Linked DNA regions of Azospirillum brasilense. Each later gene encodes a partner of the first gene's protein in a complex. Links are inferred from orthologs where the notes say so. Each region holds a gene or a part of one and is shown on either strand. Other genes may lie near its edges.

What was found. Proteins that work in one complex are often made in the same cells at the same time.
Region 2: the proteins of meaB (region 1) and scpA are in contact, whole or in part, in a crystal structure (PDB 8DPB), measured with the Methylorubrum extorquens proteins. The link is inferred for Azospirillum brasilense from one-to-one orthologs. Residues at the interface, in SOR26638.1 of Methylorubrum extorquens: Arg20, Ala21, Ala24, Arg25, Thr28, Ser32, Arg33, Arg34, His37, Thr98, Gly99, Gly100, Ser101, Ile102, Leu103, Lys106, Thr107, Ala110, Ala113, Ile114, Asp115, Arg116, Ala118, Phe119, Ile120, Arg121, Pro122, Pro124; in SOR27001.1 of Methylorubrum extorquens: Glu577, Glu578, Asn579, Asp580, Gly581, Arg582, Arg583, Arg585, His596, Ala604, Ser605, Ala608, Asp609, Gly611, Phe612, Asp613, Val614, Asp615, Ile616, Gly617, Pro618, Leu619, Glu625, Arg628, Gln629, Val631, Glu632, Asn633, Asp634, Glu661.

Annotation. Positions count from the first base shown.
Region 1 is NZ_CP012915.1:1,595,790-1,599,171, reverse strand. What follows is about bases 307-3,278. They hold meaB (methylmalonyl Co-A mutase-associated GTPase MeaB), read left to right. Parts: upstream 307-1,276; coding sequence 1,277-2,281; downstream 2,282-3,278. Other genes in these bases: AMK58_RS20955 (phasin family protein), read left to right, coding at 2,478-3,278; AMK58_RS20965 (biliverdin-producing heme oxygenase), read left to right, coding at 626-1,183; AMK58_RS20970 (ABCB family ABC transporter ATP-binding protein/permease), read left to right, coding at 307-599. Also shown: more of AMK58_RS20970, read left to right, coding at 1-306; more of AMK58_RS20955, read left to right, coding at 3,279-3,329. UniProt on the Escherichia coli protein: Binds and hydrolyzes GTP. Likely functions as a G-protein chaperone that assists AdoCbl cofactor delivery to the methylmalonyl-CoA mutase (MCM) ScpA and reactivation of the enzyme during catalysis.
Region 2 is NZ_CP012915.1:1,161,623-1,164,977, forward strand. The notes cover bases 290-3,234. They hold scpA (methylmalonyl-CoA mutase), read right to left. Parts: upstream 2,867-3,234; coding sequence 713-2,866; downstream 290-712. Other genes in these bases: AMK58_RS18970 (DUF2161 domain-containing phosphodiesterase), read right to left, coding at 290-630; AMK58_RS18980 (biotin transporter BioY), read right to left, coding at 3,037-3,234. In the rest of the region: more of AMK58_RS18970, read right to left, coding at 1-289; more of AMK58_RS18980, read right to left, coding at 3,235-3,355. UniProt on the Escherichia coli protein: Catalyzes the interconversion of succinyl-CoA and methylmalonyl-CoA. Could be part of a pathway that converts succinate to propionate.

The DNA.
Region 1 (3,382 bases):
GCGGGGGCATCCTGATCGACGGGCAGGACATCCGGGAGGTGACCCAGCAATCGCTGCGCGGCGCCATCGGCATCGTCCCGCAGGATACGGTGCTGTTCAACGACACGGTATACTACAACATCGCCTACGGCCGCCCCGGCGCCAGCCCGGCGGAGGTCGAGCAGGCGGCGCGCCTGGCCCACATCCACAACTTCATCATGGCGCTGCCCGACGGCTACGAGACCACGGTGGGGGAGCGCGGGCTGAAGCTGTCCGGCGGCGAGAAGCAGCGTGTCGCCATCGCCCGCACCATCCTGAAGAACCCGGCGATCCTGCTGTTCGACGAGGCGACCTCGGCGCTCGACACCCACACCGAGCGGGAGATCCAGGCCAACCTGCGCGAGGTCAGCCGCGGCCGCACCACGCTGGTCATCGCGCACCGCCTGTCCACCGTGATCGACGCCGACGAGATCCTGGTGATGGAGGCCGGGCGTGTGATCGAACGGGGACGCCACATGGAACTGCTGTCGCGTGGCGGCGCCTATGCCGCATTGTGGGCGCGGCAGCAGGAATCCTCCCAGGGGCCGGAACCGGTTCCGGAAGTCCTCGCCCCCACTTAACCTCATCATCACGACGGAGCATCCCTTTGGGACCGGTACGGCAGGCGCTGCGCGAGGCGACCCGCGACATTCATGAACGTCTGGACCGCGCGGCGGTCCTGCGCCCGCTGACCAGCCCGTCCATCACGGCGGACGAGTACCGCGACGCCCTGATCGCCCTGCACGGCTTCAACGCCCCCATCGAACGGGCGCTGGGCGAGGGGGCCGAGCGGCTGGACCTGCTGCGCGCCGATCTGGCCGATCTGGGGGTGGACGCGGACTCATTGCCGGTGGCCGGGTCGCTGCCGGCGCTGGACGGCTTGCCGGCGCGGCTGGCGGCGCGCTACGTGCTCGACGGCTCCGCCCATGGCGGGCGGGCGATGCTGCCCAACGTCACCCGCGCGCTGGGCTTCGACGCCACGCGGGGGGCGCGCTTCCTGGCGTCGGCCGGGATCGACATGGCCGGCCGGTGGAAGGCGCTGCTCGCCCGGCTGGAAAGCGATCTGGACACGCCCGAGTCGGCGCAGGCCGCCTGCGCCACGGCGGTCGCCCTGTTTGCCGCGCTGGAGGTCTGGCTGGACGGGCTGGCCGCGAAGGGGGCGTAACGCTTATAGGGGCCGGCGGATCGACGCAGCGGATCGACGCAGTGGATCAACGTGGGGCTTCACCGCGCCCGCCGCGCCCGCTAGGGTCCTGCCATGACGACCGCTCCCGCCCCCGCCCTCACCACCCCCGCTGCGCTCGCCGACGCGGTGCTGCGGGGTGACCGCCGCGCGCTCGCCCGCGCCATCACCCTGATCGAATCGACCCGGCGCGACCACCGCGCCCAGGCCGACGCCCTGCTGGAGACGCTGCTGCCCCACACCGGCAACTCGGTGCGGGTGGGCATTTCCGGCGTGCCGGGGGTGGGCAAGTCCACCTTCATCGAGGCGTTTGGGCAGCACGTCATCGCGCGCGGGCACAAGGTGGCGGTTCTGGCCATCGACCCGTCGTCGCAGCGCACCGGCGGTTCCATCCTGGGCGACAAGACCCGCATGGTGGACCTGTCGCGCGAACCGAACGCCTTTATCCGCCCGTCGCCCGCCGGCGCCACGCTGGGCGGCGTGGCCCGCCGCACGCGTGAGGCCATGCTGATCTGCGAGGCCGCGGGCTTCGACGTGATCGTGGTGGAGACGGTGGGCGTCGGCCAGTCGGAGACGGCGGTGGCCGACATGGTCGACCTGTTCATGCTGCTGCTGCTGCCCGCCGGGGGCGACGAGCTTCAAGGCATCAAGAAGGGCATCGTGGAGCTGGCCGACCTCGTGGTCGTCAACAAGGCGGATGGCGACCTCGCCAACACGGCGCGGCATACCGTCGCGGACTACCGCCATGCCCTGACCCTGTTGCGCCACGGCGACTGGCGCGTGCCGGTGCTGAGCTGCTCGGCCATCACCAGGGCCGGCATCGATTCGGTGTGGGACACCATCGGGGAGCACAAGGCGATCACCGAGGCGTCCGGAGTCCGCGCCACGCGCCGCGCCGAGCAGGCCCGCGCCTGGCTGTGGAGCGAGATCCGCGAGACGCTGGTGGACGCCTTCAAGGCGCATCCGGCCGTGCGCGCCGACCTGTCGGCGCTGGAGTCCCGCGTGACCGGCGGCGCCATCACCCCCACCGCCGCTGCACGCGTTTTGCTTGAAAAGTTCCTCGGGCGCGCGGTGGAGTAGGTCCTTTCGGGTATGCTGCACCGCAACATTTCCGTTGCGCGGCGATTCTCCCGTGCATAAGGTGGCCTGGGCGGGAAAGGAGCGCCTCCGTGGCGCTTGGGCGAGAGGTTTGCCCGCAGTCTCCTGGGGTATGAGCCGGAGTTGACTTGTCCGACACCGCCTCCGCGTCGAGTCGTCAACGGGAGACCTTAAGGACATGGCCGCCAACTTTCTGGATCTTTTCGAGCGCTTCAATCCCCTGACCAATGGGCCTCTCGCCCTGTCCCCGCTGGGCAAGGCGAACGCCGAGACCTACGCCGCCCGCGGCACGCGCGTCGCCGGCGTGATGCAGGACGGCTGCCGTCGCCTGCTCGACGGCGTCACCGCCGGCATCGGCGAGTCGACCCACCTCGCCGGCGAATTCGCCAAGGTGCGCAGCCCGGCGGACCTCGTCGCCGTGCAGCGCGAATGGGCGACCGTCGCCCAGGCCCGCGTCGTCAACCAGATGCAGACCGTCCTGGACGTCTCCTCCAAGATCGCCGCCGAGCTGGGCGTCAGCCCGGTGGCCCTGACTCCGGCCGCCCCGGCTCCGAAGGCTGCTCCGGTCGCCGTGCCGGCTCCCGCTCCGAAGGCTGAGGCCCCGAAGGTCGAAGCGCCCAAGGCTGAAGAGAAGAAGGCCGAGGTGAAGGTGGAGCCGGCTCCCACCCCTGCGCCGAAGAAGGCTCCGGCGGCCCGCAAGGCCGCTCCGGCCAAGGCCGCCGCTCCGAAGGTCGAGGCGCCCAAGGCTGAAGAGAAGAAGGCCGAGGCGCCCGCTGCGAAGGCGGAGCCGGTGAAGGCCGAAACGCCGAAGGTCGAGGCGGCTCCCGCCCCGGCGCCCAAGGCGGAAGCCCCGAAGGCCGAGGTGAAGGCGGACGTGAAGGCTGCCCCGAAGGTCGAGGAAAAGAAGGCGGACGTGAAGGTCGAAGCCCCCAAGGCCGAGGCCGCCAAGGCGGACGCGCCGAAGCCGGAAGCGCCCAAGGCCGCCCCGAAGGCTGAGGAGAAGAAGGCCGCCGCTCCCGCGGCCGAGTGATTCCACCGGATCGCGGTCCCCGCCGGCCCGGGGACCGTCGATCGGCGCGCGCC
Region 2 (3,355 bases), 430 kb from region 1 along the record:
GTATGTGCCCTTGGCGATGCGCTCGAACCAGCCGTAGACGTTGCGCTGAAGGATGGCCGCGGCGTCCTTCGGCGCCCCGGCGGCGCGCAGCGCCTTCAGCGACAGCGGCCCGGCCTGCAACATCCGGGCGCAGCGCAGCGCATCCTGGCGGTAGGCGGTGACGATCGGCACGCGGGTGGAGCCGCCGCGGTTGGGATCGCCGCGGCGCCGCGCATGTTCGCCCAGCAGCCGGGCGGCGCGCGTCCTGTCCTTGCGCGGGCTGTAGGGAACGGGGTCGAGCAGAACCTCCACCTCATGCCCCGCCGCCCGGCCGGTGTCGACGATCAGCAAGCCGACGCCCAGCCGCCGGCACAGCTTGCGCACCCCGCTGTCGTAGGGCGACGCGCCGCTGGCCTTGCGTCCCGGCTGCGGCACGGCGAGATAGACGATGTCCGTCAGGGCGAGCCGGTCCACCCCTTGAAGCAGCAGGTCCAGGGTGAAGCGCTTCTTCAGTTCGACGATCAGCGGCGGCTCGGCTCCGCGCACCGCGACGAGGTCGCAGCCGTGGATCTCGGCCTTCACGTCGTAACCCTGGGCTTCGAGGAAGGCTTTGACGGGGGCGTAGAGGTCGGTTTCGGCGGTGATGGGCAAGGGAAGTGGAGCGCGTTCTTGAAGGGGCCCCCACCCTAGCCCTCCCCCGCTGGGCGGGGGAGGGAAAAGTGCTGGCGCCGCTCTACGCCGCGGCCTTCTGCTTGCGCAGGATGGCCAGGATGTCGGAGGCGGCCTTCGGGATGTTGGTGCCGGGGCCGTAGATGGCCGCGGCGCCCGCCTTGTAGAGATAATCGTAATCCTGGGGCGGGATCACGCCGCCGCAGACGACGAGGATGTCCCCGGCGCCTTGGCGGCGCAGTTCTTCGACCAGTTGCGGGACCAGCGTCTTGTGGCCGGCGGCCTGGGACGACACGCCGATGACGTGCACATCGTTCTCCACCGCCTGACGGGCGGCCTCCTCCGGGGTCTGGAACAGCGGCCCGATGTCCACGTCGAAGCCGATGTCGGCGAAGCTGGTGGCGATCACCTTGGCGCCGCGGTCATGACCGTCCTGGCCCATCTTCACGACGAGGATGCGCGGGCGGCGGCCCTCCTCGGCGGCGAAGGCGGACACCTCCTCCTGAATCCTCTTGAAGCCCTCGTCGCCCTCGTAGGCGGCGCCGTAGACGCCGGAAACCGAGCGGATGACCGCCACATGGCGGGTGAAGGCCTTCTCCAGCGCGTCGGAAATCTCGCCGACCGTGGCGCGGGCGCGGGTGGCCTCCACCGCCAGGGCCAGCAGGTTGCCGGACTTCTCCGTGGCGGCCTTGGTCAGCGCCTCCAGGGCGGCGCGGCACTTGGCGTCGTCACGATTGGCGCGCACGCTGTTCAGGCGGGCAATCTGGGATTCGCGGACCGCCGTGTTGTCGATGTCCAGCACGTCGACCATCTCGGGGTTCTCCGGATGGTACTTGTTGACGCCGACGATCACCTCCTCGGCGCGGTCGACGCGGGCCTGACGGCGGGCGGCGGCCTCCTCGATCAGCAGCTTGGGCATGCCGCTGTCCACGGCCTTGGTCATGCCGCCCAGATCCTCGACCTTGTTGATGAGGTCGAGCGCGGCGTTGGCGAGGCTGTGGGTCAGATTCTCGATGTAGTAGGAGCCGCCCAGCGGATCGACCACGTTGGTGACGCCCGACTCCTCGGCGATGATGAGCTGGGTGTTGCGGGCGATGCGGGCGGAGAATTTGGTCGGCAGGCCCAGCGCCTCGTCGAAGGCGTTGGTGTGCAGCGACTGGGTGCCGCCCAGCACCGCGGCCATCGCCTCGATGGTGGTGCGGATGACGTTGTTGTAGGGGTCCTGCTCGGTCAGGCTGACTCCGGAGGTCTGGCAGTGGGTGCGCAGGGCCAGCGAGCGGGCGTCCTTCGGGTCGAACTTCTGCTTCATCAGGGTCGACCACAGCAGGCGCGCGGCGCGCAGCTTGGCGATCTCCATGAAGAAGTTCATGCCGATGGAGAAGAAGAAGGACAGGCGCGGCGCGAACTTGTCGACCGGCAGCCCCTTGGACATGGCGGCACGGACGTATTCCAGCCCGTCGGCGATGGTGAAGGCCAGCTCCTGCACCGCGGTCGCCCCGGCCTCCTGCATGTGGTAGCCGGAGATCGAGATCGAATTGAACTTCGGCATGTTCAGCGCCGTGTACTCGATGATGTCGGCGATGATCCGCATCGAGGGTTCGGGCGGGTAGATGTAGGTGTTGCGGACCATGAACTCCTTGAGGATGTCGTTCTGGATGGTCCCGCTCAGCTTGTCCTGGCTGACGCCCTGCTCCTCCGCCGCGACGATGTAGCCGGCAAGGATCGGCAGCACCGCGCCGTTCATGGTCATCGACACCGACATCTTGTCGAGCGGGATGCCGTCGAAGAGGATCTTCATGTCCTCGACGCTGTCGATGGCGACGCCCGCCTTGCCCACGTCGCCGACCACGCGCGGGTGATCGCTGTCATAGCCGCGATGGGTGGCGAGGTCGAAGGCGACCGACAGGCCCATCTGCCCGGCCTTCAGGTTCGCCTTGTAGAAGGCGTTGGAGTCCTCGGCGGTCGAGAAGCCGGCGTACTGGCGGATGGTCCAGGGCTTCACCGCGTACATCGTGGCGCGCGGGCCGCGGGTGAAGGGCGGGAAGCCGGGCAGGCTGTCCAGCTCCAGCCCTTCCAGATCGTCGGCGGTGTAGAGGGCCTTGACGTCCAGCCCTTCCGGAGTCTTCCAGACGAGGTCTTCGAGCGTCCCGTTGGCGCCCAGGTCCTTGGTGGCCAGGGTCTGCCAGTCGGCCTGGGTCTTCTTCGGGAACTCGCTCATGGGACGTCTCCTCGACACGGCTTCTTGGTTCGAATGATTTGGAACGATCAATGAAATGGATGGGGCGCTTGCCCCCACCCCGGCCCTCCCCCGCTTCGCAGGGGAGGGAGACCAGTCCCCTCCCTCGCCAAAGGCGGGGGAGGGTTAGGGAGGGGGCAAACCCAGCCTGATTAAGCCTGCGACCGGCGGGCGACGACCTTCCAGGCGGCCTGCATAATCGCGGCACCCAGTGCGGTCTTCAGGACCGTGGCGGCCAGGAACGGCGTCAGGCCGAGAGCGACAGCCTTCTCGCCGCCGAACAGGACGGCCATCCAGGCCACGCCCGGAACGAACAGCAGGGCATGGCCGATCGCCAGGGCGCCGACGGCCTTGAGCGGGCTGCGGTCCCAGCCGCGCTCGGCCAGCAAGCCGGTGACGCCGGCGGCCAGGACGAAGCCCAGCAGGTAACCGGCGGTCGGGCCGGCCATGTAGGCCGGGCCGGCGCCCGGA